Regions from separate parts of the Mesorhizobium sp. NBSH29 genome, predicted to be linked through region 3. Evidence: riboswitches for the same ligand, from Rfam matches in the RefSeq annotation. Region 3 holds a riboswitch; each other region holds the start of a gene.
The links. A riboswitch is a leader RNA that binds a small molecule or an ion and turns the genes downstream of it on or off. The one in region 3 is predicted to bind cobalamin.
Positions count from the first base shown of each region.

Region 1: linked by a shared signal. The riboswitch ahead of GA830_RS14425 (ABC transporter ATP-binding protein) and the one ahead of GA830_RS07755 (CbtB domain-containing protein) in region 3 are both predicted to bind cobalamin.
Region 2: linked by a shared signal. The riboswitch ahead of bluB (5,6-dimethylbenzimidazole synthase) and the one ahead of GA830_RS07755 (CbtB domain-containing protein) in region 3 are both predicted to bind cobalamin.

Region 1 covers NZ_CP045492.1:2,905,257-2,912,815, forward strand. Annotated here, with positions in the region: partial or broken gene GA830_RS20425 (transposase) at 1-237, opposite strand, end outside; gene GA830_RS14415 (FecCD family ABC transporter permease) at 360-1,346, opposite strand; gene GA830_RS14420 (ABC transporter substrate-binding protein) at 1,373-2,320, opposite strand; gene GA830_RS14425 (ABC transporter ATP-binding protein) at 2,338-3,183, opposite strand; cobalamin riboswitch at 3,286-3,497, opposite strand; gene GA830_RS14430 (glutamine synthetase beta-grasp domain-containing protein) at 3,719-4,759, opposite strand; gene GA830_RS14435 (hypothetical protein) at 4,680-5,093, opposite strand; gene GA830_RS14440 (DUF2735 domain-containing protein) at 5,159-5,353, shown strand; gene GA830_RS14445 (hypothetical protein) at 5,410-6,108, opposite strand; gene GA830_RS14450 (DUF4212 domain-containing protein) at 6,247-6,510, shown strand; gene GA830_RS14455 (sodium:solute symporter family protein) at 6,518-7,559, shown strand, end outside.
Region 2 covers NZ_CP045492.1:1,989,386-1,996,944, forward strand. Annotated here, with positions in the region: gene GA830_RS09810 (DnaJ C-terminal domain-containing protein) at 1-72, shown strand, start outside; gene fabI (enoyl-ACP reductase FabI) at 156-974, shown strand; gene GA830_RS09820 (histidine phosphatase family protein) at 997-1,584, shown strand; gene GA830_RS09825 (DUF1344 domain-containing protein) at 1,601-1,852, opposite strand; gene aroC (chorismate synthase) at 2,028-3,140, shown strand; gene ribB (3,4-dihydroxy-2-butanone-4-phosphate synthase) at 3,205-4,302, shown strand; gene bluB (5,6-dimethylbenzimidazole synthase) at 4,622-5,341, opposite strand; cobalamin riboswitch at 5,393-5,576, opposite strand; gene GA830_RS09845 (histone deacetylase family protein) at 5,725-6,651, shown strand; gene GA830_RS09850 (exodeoxyribonuclease VII small subunit) at 6,655-6,906, shown strand; gene GA830_RS09855 (DUF2277 domain-containing protein) at 6,951-7,217, shown strand; gene dxs (1-deoxy-D-xylulose-5-phosphate synthase) at 7,341-7,559, shown strand, end outside.
Region 3 covers NZ_CP045492.1:1,548,409-1,555,967, forward strand. Annotated here, with positions in the region: gene cbiB (adenosylcobinamide-phosphate synthase CbiB) at 1-79, shown strand, start outside; gene cobO (cob(I)yrinic acid a,c-diamide adenosyltransferase) at 142-756, opposite strand; gene cobU (bifunctional adenosylcobinamide kinase/adenosylcobinamide-phosphate guanylyltransferase) at 758-1,273, opposite strand; gene GA830_RS07750 (CbtA family protein) at 1,266-2,024, opposite strand; gene GA830_RS07755 (CbtB domain-containing protein) at 2,040-2,219, opposite strand; cobalamin riboswitch at 2,256-2,463, opposite strand; cobalamin riboswitch at 2,551-2,756, shown strand; gene GA830_RS07760 (DUF1636 family protein) at 2,903-3,268, shown strand; gene cobW (cobalamin biosynthesis protein CobW) at 3,265-4,302, shown strand; gene cobN (cobaltochelatase subunit CobN) at 4,323-7,559, shown strand, end outside.

The DNA of each region.
Region 1 (7,559 bases), 1.4 Mb from region 3:
GCTCAGCCGGTCAAAGCGCTTCCACACTGAGTTCCAGTGGCCAAAGCGTTCCGGCAGCGCACGCCAGCGCACATTCTCCACCGTGAAGAAGTGCATGGCTTCCAGAAAAAGCCGGTCGTCCGCAGCCTTGCGGCCTCGCCGTGGCAGGCAAGCGCGGAAAACCTCCAGCGTGTTCGCCCAATCCGTTTCCGTCATCCTCGTGGACATCGCCGACCTCCAAATCAGTCGACAATCCATGAATCAGACTGGATTGGTCAGCGGAACCCCAAAAGCTATACCTGAGTCAATTCGTCCACACGGCCTAGTCGACAAAGACCCGGCGGAGCAATCCGCCGGGTCTTTTTGCTGGCCATCAGCCCCTAAACCCTGCGCCGCATCAGCATCGCAATCACGAACGCGGCACCCAGCGAATTGGTAATGATACCCACTGGCAGTTCCTGCTGGTGCAACAGAGTGCGGGCGGCAAGGTCACTGGCCAGCAGCAACACCGCACCCAGCATAGCAGCAGCGATCACCAGTCGAAAATGTAGCCGGCCGGAAAGTGGTCGGGCCATATGCGGGATCATCAGCCCGACAAAGCCGATGACGCCGGTAACAGCGACAAACAGTGCAGTGGCAAAGCTTGCTGCAACAAACGTCATCACCCGCAATTTTTCTACCGAGACACCCAAGCTTTCGGCCGTCTGCTCGCCGGCCATGATCGCATCAAGCTGGCGGTGATAGCGCAGCGCAAACACGAAGATCGCCAAGAGCCCGGTAAACCCCAGCGCAATATTGTTCCAGCCCGAAAGCCCCAGTCCTCCAAGCATCCAGAATAACACCGAATGCGCCGCACGTTGATCGCCGAGGAAGACAAGATAGTTGGTAAGCCCAGAAAACAGGAAGGAGACTGCGAGCCCTGCAAGGATCAACCGCTCTGGACCTTGTCCCTCAGCGCGGCGCATCAACAGCAGCACAATTGTCGTAGCCAACATGCCACCGCAAAAGGCGGCGAATGGCAAGGTCCAGGGCCCGAACCGGCTCCCCAAAATAGTGATGACAGCAACAGCCCCAGCCGCCGCCCCGGACGACAGTCCAAACAGGAACGGGTCGGCCAGATCGTTGCGCGTTACCGTCTGCAGAAGCGTGCCGACCACGCCCAGCCCAGCCCCAACGCAAATCGCCATCAGGACTCGCGGTAGCCGCAGATCGACGATGATGCTGTGGACTGGCCCAGTCTGGATCGGTCGGTCAAAGCCGGCAACACCAAGGAGCGCATCGGTCACATGGGCGAACGGGATGGATGTCGAGCCATAGGCAATTGATCCAAGCGCAAGCCCAACCATGGCCAGCGCCGCAAGGGCCATGCCGGGAACGAACCGGCTGCGGTCGCTCAAAACGCTTCCGGGTGAAGCGCTTTGGCAAGTTTAGCAATCGCTGGAATGTTGGCCGGCCCGGGCGTCAATTCAGCGTAGCGCAACGACAGGTAGCGGCCATTTTTTACCGCTTCGGTCTGTTTCATCGCCGGGTGCGCAGTGAGAAAGTCAATCATCTTCTGCGGCCCGCTGCCATCCTGGTAGTCGAGCAGGACGATGAAAGGCGGATTGCGCATCGCAACCGTCTCCCAGTCGGTGCTGACCCAGCTTGTCTCCAGATCTTCCATGATGTTGACACCGCCGGCGGCCTCGATCAACGCCGTTGGCATGGCGAACTTCCCGGCTGTGAACGGCTTGTCCTCGCCCGAATCGTAGAGAAATACCCTAATTGGCTCATTCTTTCCTGCTTTGGCAGCGATATCCGCAAGCTCGGCGCGCCAACCTGCAATCAACCTCGCGGCCTCTTGCTCCTTGCCAAAAACCTTGCCGAGCCGCTCCATGTCTCCGAACAACAGCTCCATCGACGCGCGCGGCCGATTTTTATCGACATGGATGCAGCTTTCAGTCAGCACCAGCGTCTTGATCCCATAAGCCTCCAACCGCTCGGGCGTCACTTCGCCACCCACGCGCATGCCGTAATTCCAGCCGGCAAAGAAAAAATCGGGCTTGGCGGCGATCAGCGTTTCGATCGAGGCATGTTTCGGCGCAAGTTCGGGAATATCCTTGCGCAGAGCCTCGAATTCCGGGCTGAACTTATACCAGCCCGAAATACCGGTCACACCGACGATGGAAGGCTGAAGATCCAGCGCAAACGCCATTTCCGACATGTTGAGATCGTGGATAATTGCTCGGCTCGGGGCGGCATCGAAGGTGAGCGGTACACCGCAATTCTGTACGGTTACAGGAAACCCAAATGCGGGTAGTGCAATCAGCAGATTGGTGCAGACAAGGCCAAAGCGTTTCAACGGGTCAAACTCCGGTTTCAGAAATTATCAGGAAGATCAAAGACTGTAATGTCTCGCTGTTGTGTCGGGTGGCGCAGGCGCAGAACCTCCAGCCCGAAGACGTCGCGAACGGTAGCCGGTGACAGCGCTTGCGCGGGCGAGCCGGACGCGACTGCGCGTCCATCCTCCAAGACCAGAACATCGGTGGCAAAGTCTGGCACCAGCGCCAGATCGTGCAGGACAGCGATCACCGTCAGGCCGAGCCGGGCCACGAGTGCCATCAGCTCGCCGCGTGCTTTCAGATCGAGATGGTTTGTTGGCTCGTCGAGGAAGAGAATTTTGGGCTGCTGCGCCAGCGCGCGCGCAATATGGGCCCTTTGCCGCTCGCCGCCCGAAAGCTGGCAAAGTTCCCGGTCGCGCTTGCCGTGAAGCCCGACACGCACAAGGGCTTCATCGACATGTTCCAGATCGTCGGTCGCCGTGGACTGGCCGGTATGTGGTACCCGGCCAAGCCCTACATAATCAGACAGACGGATACGCCCGTGGGGCGCATCGCTCTGGCCAACCACTGCTAGCATGCGGGCCCGCTCGCGTCGCGTGATGGAATGGATCGGCTGACCAAACAGCTTTACCACACCCGCTCCAGCCGGGATCAGTCCCGCCAGAATCTTCAGAAGAGTGGTCTTGCCCGCACCGTTGGGCCCGATGATCGCCAGCCGCGCGCCGGTATTAATCCTGAGAGAGATATTTTCGACCAGCTTCTGGCCTCCCCGCACGGCAAGTCCAAGACCTTGCGCGGAAACCACCACCTCGCGCACCGGCGTGCTCGGCAAAGCGGGTTCGCACTTAACATTCTCGGCAGGCAGGTCGCAAATCGCGTCCATCCGACAATTCCATCCCACACTTTCGTTCGGGAAGGATGCTGGCAGACCGGGGCGCGCAGGGCGCACGGAAGCTTGAGCAACGCTTCCCGGCACACCCCGTCCGGTCGTCTCAGTCAGATGGCAGGTCTCCTGGCTCGCGGGTCATTACCTTTCACCCGCCTTCCCGGCCTTTCGGCCAGTGGCAAATCCGGTGTCAGGCTATCCGCTCACAGTTGCGGGGGCAGCTGCGGATTGGGTTGATGAGGTCAACCGCACCGCATTCCCTTTTCACCCGAAGCCTTGCGACTCCGGGCACCATCGTGCCAAACGCTAGCTTCTTCGCGTCATCTGCACAAGCGCCAGCATATCGAAGTTTGCCTGCTCAAACTTCGATATGAAGATGAGATGGTTGATCCTGTCAAAATTTTCGGAATGCTCAACTCCCCATCCAAGAGTAAGTTAAGCCACATCGATACAGCGAAGATTTAGCTCCGGCACACAAAAAGAGGACCCGGAAGTTTCCCGCCGGGCCGTAAAATTTAACACGGAAAAAAGCCTATGCAGCCACCTTCGCGGTACCTTCAAGCGGCACTTCCGAGATTGTCTTCAGTATCTGCGAGGCAATCTGGTAAGGGTCGCCCTGACTGTTGGGGCGCCGGTCTTCCAGATAGCCCCTGTAGCCGTTACGAGCGAACGAATGCGGCACGCGGATCGAGGCTCCTCGGTCCGCGATGCCGTAGCTGAACTTGTTCCACGGCGCAGTTTCATGTTTCCCGGTCAGGCGTTTGTCGTTGTCGGGACCGTAGACCGCAATATGGTCCATAAGGTTCTTGTCAAAGGCAGCCATCAGATTTTCGAAATACTCCTTGCCGCCCACTTCGCGCATATAGACGGTCGAGAAGTTGGCATGCATGCCAGAGCCATTCCAGTCGGTGTCGCCTAGCGGTTTGCAGTGGTATTCGATATCGATCTCATATTGTTCGCACAGGCGCTGCATCAGATAGCGGGCCATCCACATCTCGTCAGCAGCGCACTTAGAGCCCTTGCCAAAGATCTGGAATTCCCACTGGCCCTTCGCCACTTCGGCATTGATACCCTCATGGTTGATGCCGGCATAAAGACACAGGTCGAGATGTTCCTCGACAATCTTGCGCGCCACAGAGCCGACATTGGAATAGCCGACGCCCGTGTAATAAGGACCCTGCGGCGGCGGGAAGCCGGCAGCCGGGAAACCGAGCGGACGACCATCCTTGTAGAAGAAATACTCCTGCTCAAAACCGAACCACGCGCCGTCATCATCCAGAACGGTGGAGCGGCTGTTGGAAGGGTGCGGTGTCTCGCCATCCGGCATCATCACTTCGCACATCACCAGAACGCCGTTGGTGCGCGCGCCGTCCGGGAAAACCCTGACCGGCTTCAACACACAATCGGAACTGCGACCTTCGGCCTGCATGGTCGACGACCCGTCAAAACCCCAAAGCGGCATTTGCTCCAGCGTCGGGAAACAATCGAATTCCTTAATCTGCGTTTTGCCACGCAGATTGGGCGCCGGCGTGTAGCCATCGAGCCAGATATATTCGAGCTTGTATTTTGTCATGCCGACCTCGCAAAGACGATTTCAATTCGTGGTTCGCTGGATGGACACGCAGCATGTGCCACCCTCCCGCCATCAGAAAAGCAAGCAGCGTGCCAAATGCGCGCCCGTCGAACAATTGCAACACTTCGCCGCCAAAGAGGCCTGCGATCCGCCGGGTTTCGAGCTGTTTGGACACTGTTGCCGCCGTTGGGGTCCTTGAACCTTCGTGTTTCACGCCAAAATGCACTTGGCTGCGCTGGGATAGGCGCGCCGGCTTGTGATTGCCCAGCAGGCACAAGTAAAAGGTGCTCACAAAATGATCAGAAATGGCAATTTGCATGAGCTTGTTGCTCATTTCAAAAGCACGCCTATATTGTCAGAGATCGCTCTGCCGCAACTGTATAAAAAAGGGCAGCAACAATGACCTATAATATTCAAGGCCAAACAGCGCAAATCTACCAGTTTCCAGTAAAACTCCGCGCCGGCGCGCCGTGGACTGGTGTGATTTCTGAAACGCCGCAATGTCGCGAACCATCGCGTGCCGCCCTCGTGGCATTGGACGCGTGGTACCATGACGCAGCGATAGGCGAGGAAGACAAGCCACACCACAGCTGACAAGCGTGCGATAAAATCTCCTATCATGCTGTTTCAAAAAGTTTTTTTGGTTTCCGTCAGTCCGGCTTCGATCGACTTTTCCAGTCAGAGCTCACCGCTGCGGCATCAAGCCGTTCGCGAAATTCGGTGCGGACCTCGTTCCACGCAAACCGCATCGAATTCTCGACAATTTCGCGGTCATAATTTTTGTGCTCATCGGCAATCGGCGCCCAGCGGATCAGCGCTTTTGGGCTCTCGGTGAAGGCCGAGGCGCCGGCGGCGATGTTGTGCCAATTGGCCTTATCGGCGCGTGCTCCGAATTCTGAGAGCCAGCGCGAAACGGTCACCGCATTGGGCGCCTGTTCTTCATTGGCGGCAACACCTTGGCCATAACACCAGACCGCCAATGCATTGAAATCGCCCTGCTCGAGCCTCTGGTCCGTGCCCACATGGGCAACACAATGGATGGTTAAATCCGCCAGAGATGCTGCGAAAACCTGCATCTTGGCAATGTTGATCGAGCGCGAAAATTCTTCGTCCGCGAACATTTTCGGATAACGCATTCCGATGCGCTCCTTGAGATAGCCGTAGAGCTTTTTCTGCGTCACCAGCGCTGCGCGCGTTGTGACAAAATCCGCCAGCAGTTCGGAATCATTGATTGGGCCCGTGTCACGTCGAACAGACAGCCGGTTCCAGCTGTCACGAACCCAGCGACCAGCTTCTGTCATTTGATCGACAAAATCGTTCATGCGGCTTGAGATGGCTGATCTCCCCATGCTGTGCAAATGCTACGATAGGATTATTTCGGCGATTGTGACGACACTGTAAACAATGAAAAGGGGGCCGATTCATTTGGACCGGGCCGTCGGCATGCCGACATCCTGTCGGTATGCGTTCGAGGGAGGACACGAACCATGCCTAGCAAAGATGCTGGTGCTATGGATCGCCATTGGGAGAAGACCAGAAATCTTACATTTCTGGTTTTGGCGGTCTGGGCGCTTTTCGCAATTATCCTGCCGTCGATGGCAAGCACGCTGAACGCAACAACGTTCCTCGGCTTTCCGCTCGGCTATTACATGAGCGTTCAAGGCTCGCTGATCGTCTTCGTCGCACTGATCTGGTTCCAGAACTGGCGCCAGGACAAGATCGACGACGAATTCGGCGTCGGCGGGGAGTAGGGCGATCATGGCTATACAAGAAGCAAAAAGCGGTCGCTTTATCGACAACCTCGGTAAGGTCTACGCGCTTTATACACTCGGTTTCCTGGTCTTTTTCGCCTTCATGGCTTTGCTCGAAAAGATGGGCATGGGCGCGCAGGCGATCGGCATCGGGTTCCTGATGTTCACCATCGCCATCTATGCTGTCATCGGCTGGTTGTCGCGCACGGCAGAAGTCGACGCTTACTACGTCGCCGGTCGCGAGGTCCCTGCCCTCTATAACGGCATGGCCACCGCAGCCGACTGGATGTCGGGCGCCTCCTTCGTCGCACTCGCAGGTGGTGTTTACTTCGGTGGCTATCCCTATCTCGGCTACATCGTCGGCTGGACCGGCGGCTACGTGCTGGTCAACTCGTTGATGGCTCCCTACCTGCGCAAATTCGGCTGCTACACAGTGCCGGATTTCGTCGGAACGCGTTACGGCGGCAATGTTGCCCGTCTTTGCGCCGTCATCATTCTTGTTGTGGCGTCGTTCACCTATGTGACGGCGCAGATCAACGCGACAGGAACAATTGCAGCCCAGACACTCGGCATTCCGTTCGAGTTCGGCGTCTGGCTTGGCCTGATCGGCATCTTTATCTGCTCGATGCTGGGTGGAATGCGCGGCGTCACCTGGACTCAGGTGGCGCAGTACATCGTTTTGATCATCGCCTATCTGGTGCCTATCATCTGGATGTCGAACAAGCAGGGCTTTGGCATCATTCCACACTTCTCCTACGGTGAAGCAGTCCACCGCATCGCCGAACTGGAAGCGCAGTACGGCCTCAAGCCTGCACTCGAAGCCATTCCCGGCGTCTCGGTGCTGGTCAATCCGGCCAACGCTCCAGAGGGCAAGGGTTGGGCAATGGTCTCGCTTGCCATCTGTATGATGGCCGGCACCGCATCGCTGCCACACATTCTTATGCGCTACTTTACTACCCCGTCCGTCCGCTCTGCACGCCGCTCAGTTGGCTGGTCGTTGCTCTTCATCTTCCTCCTGTACTTCTCGGCGCCGGCCCTTGCCACGCTAA
Region 2 (7,559 bases), 440 kb from region 3:
GCCCATGTGCGGGTCATGCTGCCGGAGGGTAATGATAGCGCGCTCGAAACCTTGTTGAAAGACCAAGGCTAACTGGAGCTGCCAACGGCGCTTGAAGCGTGCCTTTGCCTGTGCGATAGGCAGCGCAAAGTATGATCAGCGCGGAGAAGCCTTACATGACAGGTTCAAATGGCCTCATGGCCGGCAAAAAAGGCCTCATCCTGGGCGTTGCCAACAACCGGTCAATCGCCTGGGGTATTGCCAAGGCATGCGCCGACCAGGGTGCGCAACTCGCCCTGACCTATCAGGGCGAAGCGTTCAAGAAGCGCGTCGAACCGCTGGCCGCTGAGCTTGGCGCCCATGTCGTCGGCCATTGCGACGTCACCGAGCCTGAAACACTCGACGCGGTATTCAAAAATGTGGAAGAGAAGTTCGGCACGATCGACTTCCTGGTTCATGCCATTGCCTTCTCCGACAAGGATGAACTCGACGGCCGCTATGTCGAGACAACGCGCGACAATTTCCTGCGCACCATGGATATTTCTGTGTATTCGTTCACCACAGTCGCCAAGCGCGCTGAACGCCTGATGCCCAACGGCGGATCATTGCTAACTCTAACCTATTATGGCGCCGAAAAAGTAATGCCGCATTACAATGTGATGGGTGTCGCCAAGGCGGCCTTGGAGGCCTCGGTGCGCTATCTCGCCGTCGATCTGGGCGGCAACAATATCCGCGTAAATGCCATCTCGGCGGGGCCTATGAAGACTCTTGCGGCCTCCGGAATCGGCGATTTCCGCTACATTTTAAAGTGGAACGAATACAATTCGCCCCTTAAGCGCACCGTGACAGCGGAAGAGGTGGGTGATTCGGCGCTGTATTTCCTGTCGCACATGTCGCGTGGGGTCACCGGTGAGATTCATCACGTCGATTCCGGCTACCACGTTGTTGGCATGAAGGCTGTCGACGCGCCTGACATTTCAACGGTCAAGGACTAACTGCAGCGCCGGCGAGGCAGTCATGTACCCACTCATCTATTTCGTGCGTCACGGCGAGACTGACTGGAATGCCGAGGGCAGGCTGCAGGGCCAGGCAGACACCGATATCAACGCGCACGGGCGTGACCAGGCGGACCGCAATGGGAGACGTCTTGCGGAACTGATTGGCCGCGGGGATGGCTTCGACTTTGTCGCAAGCCCGATGCGCCGAACCCGCGAAACCATGGAGCGGGTTCGAACCGCAATGGGTGTGGAACCGAGTGCCTATCGCACCGACGCGCGCCTGGTTGAGGTAAGCTTCGGCGACTGGCAGGGTTCTACCTTCGCCGAGATTGAGGCGGAATCACCCGGATCTCCCAAGGCTCGGCGGCGGGACAAATGGAATTTCCAGCCACCGGGGACATCAGCCGAAAGCTATGAGATGCTGCGCCAACGCATCTTGCCCTGGCTTATGGAAGTGACGCAAAAAACTGTATGCGTCACCCATGGCGGCATCATCCGCACTTTATTTCGTACGGTAGCCGAAATGCCAGAACGCGAAGCTGCAATTCTCAGCGTTCCCCAGGACCGCGTTCTGAAACTGGAAGGCCAGTTTCTGGACTGGCTTTAGCGAACGGATTCAGCTGCTACTGGGTAATCTCCATGTCGGTGATAAGGTTTTCGCCGTTGACCTCATCATATGCCAAGTAGACTTCACCTCCCTCTTCAAGAGCTTCAACATCGAATTCGCCGGGCAGCTTGTAGGATTTTCCGTCACTCAATGTGATCATCAGCTTATCCATGTCGATCGATTTGATCTTCCCCTCTGCTTCTGCAGCCAAAGCCGCTCCTGCAGAGATATACAAAACTGCTGCTGCACAAATCAGGGCTCGCTTCATCGTAGTTCCTTTCTGAGCGCGCGCGCGCATAGGCGGAATGTCCCTTATATGAGTGAGCAATAACATGACTATTTTGTCAAAACTAAATCCGTCACGCTTTATTTGACCCTCTCAAAAAACGTCAATAGAAGCGGCGGTACGCCCGGCTCCCATCCGGGGAAGGACCAGATCGCCAATGTCGCACAACACTTTCGGACATCTGTTCAGGGTTACCACCTGGGGCGAGAGCCATGGCTCCGCTTTGGGCTGCGTTGTTGACGGCTGTCCACCGGGCATTCGCTTTACTCTCGCCGATATCCAGTCCGAGTTAGACAAGCGTAGACCCGGCCAGTCGCGCTTCGTGACCCAGCGTCGCGAACCCGATGCCGTGCGCGTGCTTTCGGGTTTCGTAGTAGACGGCGACGATATGGTTACGACCGGCACGCCCGTATCGATGATTATTGAGAACGTGGACCATCGCTCCAAAGATTATGGCGAAATTGTTCGGCAGTTTCGTCCAGGCCATGCGGACTATACCTATTTCACCAAATATGGGATTCGCGACCATCGTGGCGGCGGCCGATCCTCGGCCCGCGAAACTGCAGCCCGCGTCGCCGCAGGCGCACTGGCACGAAAGGTCGTCCCAGGATTGAGCGTTCGCGGCGCCCTTGTCTCTATGGGCGAAAAATCGATTGACCGGACCAATTGGGACTGGAACTTCATCGCCGATCCGGAAAATCCGTTCTTTACGCCAGACCGGGCCTCGGTTCAGGTATTTGCGGATTATCTCGACGAAATCCGCAAATCCGGTTCCTCGGTCGGCGCGGTCATTGAAGTTGTTGCAGACGGCGTACCAGCAGGGATAGGTGCGCCGATCTACGCCAAACTCGATCAGGATATTGCGGCTGGCCTGATGTCGATCAACGCCGTCAAGGGCGTCGAGATCGGCAATGGCTTTGAAGCTGCGCGCATCACTGGCGAAGAAAACGCCGATGAGATGCGCATGGGCAAAGATGGCAAGCCCGAGTTCCTCTCCAACAATGCGGGCGGCATTCTGGGTGGTATTGCAACCGGTCAACCCGTTATCGCTCGCTTCGCAGTCAAGCCAACCTCGTCCATCCTCACCCCGCGCAAATCGGTGGACCTCGATGGCCAGGAAGTCGATGTGATGACCAAGGGTCGCCATGATCCCTGCGTCGGCATTCGTGCCGTACCTATCGGTGAGGCCATGGTGGCATGTGCCATCGCTGACCACTATTTGCGGCACCGAGGGCAGGTTGGAGATATGCGAATAGCGAATAGCGAATAGCACTTTCGACTGCTTTAATCCCTCCTTGCCCTACTCCCTTGCTCTATCTCCACGGATACGCCCCATGCCCTACGACCAGAAAAAAATCGTCGAAGCCCTGCGCGCCTTTGAAGCTGGGGAAATCGTTGTCGTCATGGATGATGACGGGCGCGAGAATGAAGGGGATCTGATTGTAGCAGCAGTTCATTGTACGCCGGAAAAAATGGCCTTCATCGTGCGCCATACCTCAGGCATCGTCTGCGCACCGATGCCCCGTGAGGAGGCAAAGCGCCTTAATCTGGCACCGATGGTTGCCGACAACGACGCTCCGCACCAGACTGCCTTCACCGTCAGCGTCGATTTCAAGCATGGCACGACAACCGGTATTTCGGCTGATGACCGAACCCTGACAGTCCGCAATCTTGCCAATGGCAATGTTGGTGCTTCGGATTTCGTTCGTCCGGGGCATATATTCCCATTGGTTGCGCGCGAAGGCGGCGTGTTGATGCGATCAGGGCATACCGAGGCAGCCGTCGACCTTTGCAAACTCGCCGGCCTGCCGCCGATTGGCGTCATCTGCGAACTCGTCAATGATGAAGGTTCGGTCATGCGTGGCCCTCAGGTCACGTCATTCGCCGAAAAGCACGGGTTGAAACAAGTATCAGTCGCCGATCTGATCGCTTACCGCCAGCGTCAGGAGACGCTGATCCAGCGCATCGAATGCTTTGATATGGAAACTCCGGGAGGTCCGGCGAAGGCCTACACCTACACATTGCCGTGGGAAACGATGCATCATCTGGCCATCGTCTTCGGCGACATCCGGGATGGTGAAGACGTGCCGGTGCGTCTCCATTCGGAAGATGTCGTATCGGATGTGTTTGGAACCACCGATCAACTGCAATCGGTCATGAAATCGATGGGTGGCAAACGGGGCGTTATCGTTTACATGCGCGAAGGATCGGTAGGCGTGGCGCATCAAGGCCGCTCTCGTCCAGCTCCCAGTGATCGTGAAGACCATGAAGAAGCAAGAAGCCGTGAGAGCGAGTGGCGCGAGATAGGTCTCGGTGCCCAGATACTGAAAGATCTTGGCATCTCCTCAATCAACCTAATCGCTTCGCGCGAACGCCATTATGTTGGGCTGGAAGGGTTCGGCATCCGCATCGCGAAGACCGAAATCCTGTAAGAACGCTCTACTCTGCGGGCTGAGGAGCTGCACCAGATGTAGTGCGGTCTACCGATAGCAATCTCTGGGCCAGGAGCACCGTTACAAGAGACAGTGCGCCGGAAGCGACAGAGACGCAGAAGCCGTGCTGGGCGCCGAAAGTATCGACCACCCAGCCGGAAATAAATGCGCCGAGCGCCATGCCTATACTGGTAATCAACCGGATCACAGCATCGACACACGGTGTTCAATCAGTCCGAACGCCAATCACCTTCAAATTTCTGCTTGAGGGCCTGCGGCTCCAAACGGTGGATGAGGGTGAGACTGGCTCACTCCGATTTTAGCGGCTACTTGCTGCAGCTGCTTTCAGAGCCTTTTCGCCAGATCCAGAAAACACTTCACTCATAATGAGGTCGGCCAGTGGCAAACGGGAACCCCACTGAGCGTTCTCGAGATCAGGCTTTGGCGCAAACTGTGAAACGTGGCCCACGCAGAGATAGGCGATGGGGACCACGTGGTCGGGGATGTGAAGCAACTGTTTCAGCGCCTCAGTCTCCAGAATGCTGACCCAGCCGACGCCAATGCCTTCGGCACGTGCCGCCAGCCAGAAATTCTGCACCGCGCAGACCGTGCTGAAAAGATCCATCTGCGGGTTGTGAAACCGCCCGAGCGGCGAGTCGGCAGAGCGGCTGCGGTCGCATGTGATGCACAAATTGAGGGGTGTCTCGCAAATGCCTTCCAGTTTCAGGCGCCGATATAGATCGCGCCGATCGGGCTCGATTGCTTCGCTCTCGCTCTGCCTTGCGGCGACAAACAGATCGCGCACTTCTCGCCGCCGCTCGTCATCGCGGATTACAATGAAATTCCAGGGCTGCATGTATCCCACCGAGGGCGCATGGTGAGCGGCCGACAGCAACCTCGCCAGAACTTCATCGCTAATCGGGTCGGGAAGAAAATTGCTGCGAACATCTCGACGCGTAAAAATAGCCTCATAGACTGCCGCGCGCTCGGTCGTTCCGAAGGGTGCAGCTTTCGAGTGTTGAATAAAATCTGCCGGCATCGCGTTGTCCCCTTGCGATCAAACGAAACGGGTCCCTGCCTGACCATGCAGCGGACACATTTTTGCCTGGCCGGTCTTCTGGCTTGGGTTCATCCCGCATCCGGCGTCTTCCCGTTCCGTAGAACAGTGACATATGCCGGCGCGATCCCCCTTACAGCGTTGGGCACGCCACGGATTTCAACCGCGTTCCCGATTCTCCCGCATGGCTGCGGGCACCTAGCACGCCGTTCATATCGTTTTTTGCCGCAATAGCCATCCTCCCGCTGCGGTTGGCGCAATCCAAATGCTCCTGCTTGACCTGCCAAGTATGGGGCTGCGCCTAAACCCTGTTGAACAGCGGCTTGTCGCATGGCCAAATCGGCATCGGGCGCCTATATCGGGACATGGTTACAAGGCTGTACTCCCATCCAATCTTTCTTGAACATCTCACGCCCATCGGTCATCCGGAGCGTCCCGACAGGTTGCGCGCCATAGAACGCGTGCTGGATGACGAGATCTATTCTCCGCTGGATCGCATCGTAGCGCCATTCGGCGACGAGGCGACAATCCTCTATGCCCACCCGGAGAGGTTCGCCGAAAAGATCCGCAAGGCGATCCCTGACGACGGCATCGTAACAATCGACGGCGACACATCGGTCAGTCCCAAAAGCTGGGACGCCACGCTCACCGCTATTGGTGCAGCCAACGCCGCTGTGGATGATGTCTTTGCGGGCGTCGCAGACAATGTATTCGTCGCTTCCCGACCCCCAGGCCATCATGCCGAGAAAGAAACGGCAATGGGATTTTGTCTTTTCAACCATGCCGCGATAGCCGCCCGCCACGCACAAAACCGCCATGGCGCTGAAAAGGTGGCGATCGTTGATTGGGATGTTCACCATGGTAATGGAACGCAGGACATTTTTTACGAAGACCCAAGCGTTCTCTATTGCTCAACGCATCAGATGCCACTGTTCCCGGGAACTGGGGCAAAGCATGAAACCGGCGTTGGCAACATTATCAACGCGCCACTGACAGCCGGCACTGGCAGCGATATTTTTCGAGAGGCATTTCTCTCGCGCATTCTCCCGGCGCTGGACAATTTCCGCCCCGATCTGATTATCATTTCGGCGGGATTCGATGCCCACCACCGCGACCCCCTAGCTGAGATAAATCTCACAGAAGAAGACTTCGACTGGGCAACAGGCAAACTTATGGACCGTGCAGAGCGGTTTTCCAGCAATCGGCTGGTCAGCCTGCTTGAAGGTGGTTACGACCTGCAGGGCCTTTCCTTTTCGGTCGGTGCGCACGTAAAAAGATTGATGAAGGGATAGGCCATGGACACCGAACTGAACGCTGATATCCAGGCCATGAGTTTCGAACAGGCGCTTAAGGCGTTGGAATCGATCGTGGACGACCTCGAGCGTGGCGAGGTGCCACTTGACCAGTCCATCCGCATCTATGAGCGGGGTGAGGCTTTAAAGGCCCATTGCGACCGTCTGCTCAAGGCAGCTGAGGACAAGGTTGAAAAGATCCGCCTCTCGCGCGACGGCAAGCCGACCGGCACCGAGCCGCTTGACGGCGCTTAGCCCAACCGTTTTGATCGGCGTGAGGCAAGCACAGGAGCCAACGCATGTGCCGCAACATCAAACCGTTGTTTAACTTCGAACCGCCCGCCACCCATGACGAAATTAGCGACGCGGCGCTCCAGTTTGTCCGCAAGCTGAGCGGAACAACGAAACCGTCGAAGAAGAACGAGGCCGCGTTTCATGCGGCAGTACTCGACATAGCGGCAGTAGTTCACGACCTTCTCCATTCGATGGAGACCCAGCAGCATCCGCGCAACCGCGAGGATGAGGCTTCCAAGGCCAAGACGCGCTCGGCTTTGCGCTTTGCCTGATCAATGAGCTTTTTCCGCGCGCGATCCTGAGCCGGGTGACCGTAGTGTCCATACCTACGCACACATTTACTTTCGCTATCTGAGGTTTTAATCCCTCAGCTATTTCGCGAGACAAGGCAGCCCGTGACCCAGTCCAAGACACCGCTTCTCGACACGATCAGCCTCCCGGCAGATCTCAGAAAACTTCCCGAGAGCGATCTTCCGGCAGTAGCGGCAGAGCTGCGCCACGATCTGATTGATATCGTTTCGCAGACCGGCGGTCATCTCGGCGCAGGCCTTGGGGTGATCGAACTTACCGTTGCACTCCACTACGTCTTCGATACGCCCGATGACCGGGTAATC
Region 3 (7,559 bases):
TCTGCGACTCTATGGAATTGCCGATGTGCTGTTGATCGGGCTGGCCGGTACGGTGGCCGCGATCTGGTTTGTCGCTTGAGCCAGGGCATTTGTAGGCTGCGCAACCAGCCTCAAAACCGCAAACCAAACGTACAAAAGGCATCAGAACTCGATACCCTGCTGTGCTTTCACGCCGGCGGAAAAATGATGCTTTGTCGCGCCCATTTCGGTAACAAGATCGGCTGCCTCCACAAGTTCCGGCTTGGCATTGCGGCCGGTCACCACGACATGCAGATCCGCACGCCGTGCCTTTAGCGCTGTCACCACTGCGTTTAGGTCGAGATAGGAATAGCGCAGTGCGATATTCATCTCGTCCAGAACCAGAAGCCTGATCGAGGGGTCGGCCATCAATTCCAACGCCTTGCTCCAGGCGCGCTCGGCGGCAGCGATATCGCGCGCCAGATCCTGCGTTTCCCACGTAAAGCCTTCGCCCATGGTGTGCCAGACCACGCGCTCGCCAAAGGCAGCAAAGGAATCTTTCTCGCCGGTATGCCAGGCGCCTTTGATGAACTGCACGACGCCGACGCGGTGGCCGTAGCCCAGCATGCGCAACGCGAGGCCAAAGGCTGCGGTGGTCTTGCCCTTGCCAGGCCCGGTATTGACGATCAGCAACCCCTTCTGTTCGATCGTCTTGCCGGCCACTTCCTCATCCTGCACGGCCTTGCGCTTGGCCATCTTGGCCCGGTGGCGTTCGGTGTCTTTCGGATCGATACTCATATCATTTGACCTTCATGGGTAAGCCCGCCACGAGGAACAAAACCTCATCTGCGACGCTTGCAACCTGCTGGTTCAGGCGCCCAGCGGCATCGCGAAAACGGCGGGCGAGTGCATTATCCGGGACGATGCCAAGGCCCACTTCATTGCTGACGACAAACCAAGGCCCGCGCGGTTGAGAAAGGACCGCAGCGAGCGCTGTGCATTCGGCTTCGATGTCGGCTTCGGCCAGCATCCGGTTGGTCAGCCACAGCGTCAGACAATCGAGCAGCAGCGGCTCGCCGTCTGGTAGTGTGGCAAGGGCGCCGGCAAGATCGTGCGGGGCGTTGATTGTCATCCAGCCCGCCCCGCGCCGCGCCTGATGCTGCACGATGCGCTCGGCCATTTCATCGTCAAACGCCTGCGCGGTAGCGATATAGGCCCAGGGAGCTGGAAGTTTGGTGACCTCCCGTTCGGCATGCGCGCTCTTGCCGGAGCGCGCACCGCCGAAAAGGAGCGTTAATCTCGCTTGATCAGGCAAGGCCGCGTTTCAGTACCGGCTCGCCCGCCACGGTAAAACGGGAGCGCAACAATCCGACGACAGCGCCCAAAACCATCCAGAACATCAGGTTTGTCAGCGTCGCCGCCACGACAAAGCGACGGAGCAGCTCAGCCGGAACAGCGGTGCCATGGCTCACTGGTTGCGGCGCGCCAATGATGTGCGGCGCTACGATCAACGCTACGCCGAGAAGCGCAAACGGCAATGAATTGCGGAAAGCAAGCAACGCCAGCCCCCCGGCAGTAGCCAACACCGTGCCAATCCACCATGCTTGGCGGATCGAAACATCGGCGGCAGGCATGCCCGGCAGTTCGGGCGGCAGGCCAAGGCCCGGCGCCAGCGTGAAGACAGCAAAGCCGGCGAACCCCCAGAAAAGCCCCTGACGCCAGGACAGAATACCGCCAAGCGCTTCCGATACTGCCACCAGAACCAGCGCAAAGCCGATTGCCGTCACGATGTTCGCAGCCGCTGTATAGGCAAAGCGCTCAAAACCGTCGGCAGGCTCCCACGCATCCTCGCCATGCGCGTGAGCTTCAACAACGGGCGTTGTAGCTGCTGCTCCGGCATTGGCCGCTTGCGTATCATGGTCATGGTTGGCAGGTGCTGCGTTTTCATACGTTTCCGCCGCCAAGATCAGCGGCACGGTGGCAAAAGTCTGCATGGCCGCCATGGCGATACCTGACAATAGCCCGGCGATCGCCGCGATGAACACGACGTTACGAAAAAGGGTCATGGATCAAGCTCCGGCTCAGTGGCAGGGAAAAGCCATCGAATGGCGGTAATCGTGCGCGGCGTTATGGGCGACTTCCATATGTGAGAAGCCGACAAAGCCGATAACGAAGAGCCCGAGCAGAGCCGAAAGGCCAAGCTGAAATGCGCGCGACGCCGAAGAAGCTGCGCTTGTGGTCGTGTGTGTTGCAGTGGTCAATTTCATATTCCTCTCGCCCTCCACCCGAGGGCCTTGGTTGCAGTCGTGTCGCCGGCAGGTCTCCTGGCTCGCGGGTCAATGCTCCTTCCCCGCCTTCCCGGACAATTGATCCAGTGGCATTTGGGGAGGAACTCGCCGCATACAGTTGCGGGGGCAGCCGCGGCATTGGATCGGCTCATCTGAGCTTTCCGTACCGCATTCCCTCTTTCGGTTCTTATCGAAAACCGACGACAGCGCGACTATAAACGAACTTCGCCGCCGGGCAACCGAATTTGCCGGCTGACTTTGGGCCAGAACGCGAAGCGCGTTGACATCATGTCAGCCACCCGCGTAATTTCCCCCTGCCGATGGTCCTTCTCCGGCAACGGAGAGGGTGAAAAGGGAATGTGGTGCCGGGCAGAAATGCCCCTAAACCACAGCTGTCCCCGCAACTGTAAGCGAAGAGCCTCTACCAAATGCCACTGGGCTATTGCCCGGGAAGGTGGGAGAAGGTGCCGACTCGCGAGCCAGGAGACCTGCCATCGAACACGAAACCGGATCCGGGCGGGGTGCCCTGGAACCCGGCTATGGAAACACCGCGCTGTTGAATGGCGCTGGTGGACCCTTTGCTGCACCCCACGAGATTTGAACCGGAGTGCAGTGTGGATATCAGTTCCAGTCCCGATGAACGCGAAGCCGAGACAATGGTCACGGTACTCATCTGCGAAAACTGCCGCGATGAAACGGGCTCAGATGCGCGTCCGCGCGCCGGAGAACATCTGGCCGAGGATGCCATTCGCGCGGCCTCGGGAACCAATGTCCGCATTGAGAAAGTGGAGTGTCTGGGCAATTGCAAACGCCGCCTCAGCGCAGCAATGGTGCGCCCGGGCAGCTGGAGCTATGTCTTTGGCGAACTCACCATCAACAGTGGCGCAGACCTCGTTGCGGGCGCTGAACTCTTTGCTGGATCGACCGATGGCCTCATTCCATGGCGTGGTCGCCCCGACAGCCTCAAACGCGGGCTGATATCCCGCATCCCGCCTCTTAATCCTCTGAAGGAATTAAAATGACTGCATCTTCACAGCGCGTTCCCTGCACCGTCATCACGGGCTTTCTCGGTGCCGGCAAGACGACGCTTTTACGCAATGTGCTGGAGAATGCCGGTGGTAAGCGCCTTGCAATCATCGTCAACGAGTTCGGCGATGTCGGGATTGATGGCGATATTCTGAAAGGTTGCGGCATTGACGCTTGCCCGGAGGAAAATGTCGTTGAACTGGCCAATGGTTGCATCTGCTGCACCGTGGCGGATGATTTCGTGCCCGCACTCGACAAGATTCTGGCGCTGGAGCCGCGCGTTGATCACATCCTCATTGAAACCTCAGGCCTGGCCTTGCCCAAACCGCTTGTTCAGGCATTCCAGTGGCCAACAGTCAAAAGCCGCGTCACCGTCGATGGGGTCATCGCTGTGGTCGATGGCCTGGCATTGGCGCAAGGCCGTGTGGCTCATGATATGGATGCCCTTCACGCGCAGCGGCAGGAAGACGACACGCTTGATCATGATGATCCGGTAGAGGAAGTCTTCGAAGACCAGATCGCGTGTGCCGATCTCATCATATTGTCCAAAAGCGATTTGATGGATGATGCCGGGCGCCAACGTGCCAATGCCATCATCTCGGCCCATATGGCGCGCGCAGTGAAAGTCGTCCCGGCAAGCCATGGCAAGGTAGATGCCTCGGTGCTTCTGGGTCTCGGCCTGGCAGTCGAAGACGACATCGAAAACCGCAAAACCCATCATGATGGCGCATTCGATCACGAACATGATGATTTCGACACCTTCGTCATAGAGCTTCCAGCAATCACCACACCGGCTGATCTGGCGGCGAGAGTGGCGCAAGCCGCTGAAGCGGAGAACGTGCTTCGCGTCAAAGGCTTCGTGGATGTAGCGGGCAAGCCCATGCGTCTTCTGGTGCAGGCAGTAGGCGCGCGTGTCAGCCATCATTTCGACCGCGCCTGGGCGCCCGGCGAAGAACGCAAAAGCCGTCTGGTCGTGATAGGGCTCAAAGGTCTCAATCGCCCGGCCATCGAAACCATTCTTGCTGGTTGAGCAGGAAAGGCTGATCCGCGGTGCACATTCTCACCACAACATCTGCAACGCTGGATGATCTGGCCGAACCGGTCGATCTGAAACAGCCGCCTGCGGACATTGTGGCGCTGTCCTTTACCGACAGCGATCTGGCAAGCCTTGCGGCAGCGCACCGGCTTGCCGGGTCGGATGCACCCTCGCTGCAACTGACACCGCTGCGGGAACTGCGCCATCCGATGTCTGTCGATCTGTGGATCGACAGCATGGCCGGCCAAGCCAAAATTGTTCTGGTCCGCATTCTGGGTGGTTATGAATGGTGGCGTTATGGTTGCGACAGGCTCGCAGCCATGGCGCGCGAAAAGGGTTTTCATCTGGCACTCTTGCCGGGTGAATGCCGGGAGATGGATGAACGTCTGATCGAAGCGTCAACACTGCCGCGCGCAACGCTGGATGAGCTTCTGGCCTATTTCCGCGAAGGTGGGTCAGCCAATATGCAAGGCCTTCTTGGGCGTCTTGGAGCGCTGGCCGGGCATGAAAGCCTCGCCGTGCAACCTGCATCGGTGCCAAAAGCCGGTTTTTATCTTCCGGGCCGTGGCATCGCCACTGTAGGTGATATGCGTGCAACCCTTACCCCTGGCGCACCAATCGTGCCTCTCCTGTTTTACCGCTCCATGTTGCTGGCAGCAGACATAGCGCCCATTGATGCCTTGTGTGCGGAGCTAGCGGCGCACCGTATTTCCGCAGTTCCCATCTTTGTGGCGAGCCTCAAGGAAAGTGCCTCACTGGATTTCGTCGAGCAGGCAGTGACCGATTTTCCGCCAGATATTCTCGTCACCACAACAGCCTTTGCCTCTGGCGCCGAGCCCGGCACCGAAACGCTGTTTGACCGCATAGGCGTTCCTGTCCTTCAGGCCATCATTGCCACCACGCGCCACGAAGCATGGTCCACCAATCAGCGTGGCCTGGCACCGGCAGATCTCGCAATGCATGTGGTCCTGCCCGAGCTTGATGGTCGCATCCATGCTGGAGCGATTGCCTTCAAGGCTGAAGCGCTGGAATCCGCCGGGCACCGGGGCATGATCAATCAGCCGGAGCCTGCGCGTGTCGTGCAGTTCGCGCGCCGTGTTGAAAATCTCGTTCGGCTGCGCAGAACTGAGCGTGCCAAACGCAATATATTGATTTTAATACCTGATTATCCGGCGGCCCCTGGTCGCACTGGCTATGCAGTTGGCCTTGATGTGCCCGCCAGCGTGCTTGCCATGCTGCATGATTTGCAACAGGCGGGGTATTGCGTGGGCCATATTCCAGCCACGCCGCGCGCTCTGCTCGACGCCTTGGATCGCGGCCAGCATGCGCTGCCTTTGACCGCCTATACTAAAGCGTTCTCAGATATCCCTGAAGCGGCGCGGCAGGCGGTCGAAGATGCTTGGGGCAGTGCAGTCCACGCCGATTTGGCGGACAATATATCGTTCCGCGCGGCTCGTTTCGGCAACATCACGGTCGCGCTGGCGCCTGATCGCGGTCGCTCCATTGACCGTCGCGTTGACTACCACGACCCCACCATTCCGCCCCGTCACGAGTTGCTGGCTTTCGGCATCTGGTTGCAGAACACGCTGGACTGCCACGCCATCATCCATGTTGGCGCGCATGGCACGCTGGAATGGTTGCCGGGTAAGACGGTCGCGCTTTCGCATGCGTGTTTCCCTGAAATTGTCACTGGCGCATTGCCGGTTATCTATCCCTTCATTGTCAGCAATCCGGGCGAGGCTGCACAGGCCAAGCGGCGCATTGCGGCTGTTACGCTTGGCCATCTGCCACCACCACTCACCGAAGCGGGGCTGGATGAAAACCAGCAGATACTGGAGCGTCTGGTGGATGAGTTTGCGCAGGCCGAGGGGCTGGACCGTCGCCGGCGCGACCGGTTGGCAAAGCTCATCGTTGAAAAGGCGCGCGAGACCGGACTGGCATTAGATGCCGGCATGTCAGGCTCTGAAACACCGGATGAAGCGCTCCAGCGCATTGATGCGTGGCTGTGCGATTTGAAGGATTTCGCCATCAAGGATGGCCTGCATATCTATGGCCGTGTGCAAGATGATGACCCTGAGCCGATGCGGCATGAAAGCGCTCAATACGAACGCCGTTCTTTGCTGGCAGCACTGGATGGGCGCCACATCACCGCAGGCCCCTCCGGCGCACCGGCACGAGGCCGCACTGATGTGTTGCCAACGGGGCGTAACCTGTTCACCGCAGACCCGCGCACCATGCCCACACCGACCGCATTTGAGCTTGGCCGCGCGGCAGCAGAAGAGGTTCTGCGCCGCTATCTGCAAGATCATGGCGACTGGCCCAAAAGCCTTGTCATTGATTTGTGGGGCTCTGCTTCGCTGCGCACCGGCGGTGAGGAAATCGCTCAAGGCCTGTATTTGATGGGTTGCCGTCCGCAATGGGATGCCGCGACCGGGCGTGTTACCGCTGTCGAAGTGTTGCCGGCAGCCATGATGGGGCGGCCGCGCATAGATGTTACATGGCGCATTTCCGGGCTTTTCCGCGACATGTTCCCCTCTCAGATCGCGCTCATTCATGCGGCCGCCATGGCCGTTGGCGCACGCGACGAGGATGCGGATGAAAACCCGCTTTCTGCCCTCGCCAAGGTGCAAGGCTCTGTTCCATCACGCGTTTTCGGTTCATCGCCCGGCACTTATGGCGCAGGCATCGAGGAACGGTTGGCATCAGGCGACTGGGCAGACCGCGAAGAACTTGGGCGCGCCTATCTCGACGCAGGTTCGCATTCCTATGGGGGGGCTGAGGGCGAGGGCACTTCTGCGCCAGGCGCCTTTGCAGACCGCGTGGCAAGTGCGGAACTGTTGATCCATACGGGCGATGATCCCGGTCGCGATATTCTGGAAGGCTCCGCCGATGTCGCCTTCATAGGCGGCTTTTCCGCAGCAATTGCCGTTTTGGGCGGCAAGGCAGATATCATCGCGCTCGATACGACAGATCCTGCGCGACCCCGCGCCCGCTCGGTCAGCGAAGCGGTTGCGCGCGTAGTGCGCGCCCGCGCCACCAACCCGGTTTTCATTGCCGGCCAGCTAAGGCACGGGCCGCGCGGCGCGTCCGAATTTACCGAGACGGTGGATCGGCTTATCGGTTTTGCTGAAACAACAAATGCCATAGCGCCTTCATTGATCGAAGCCGTCTACGATGCCTATCTGGGCGACCCGCAGGTGCGCGCATTCCTGCTGGCCGAAAACCCTGCTGCCGCACGCGCCATTGCCGTA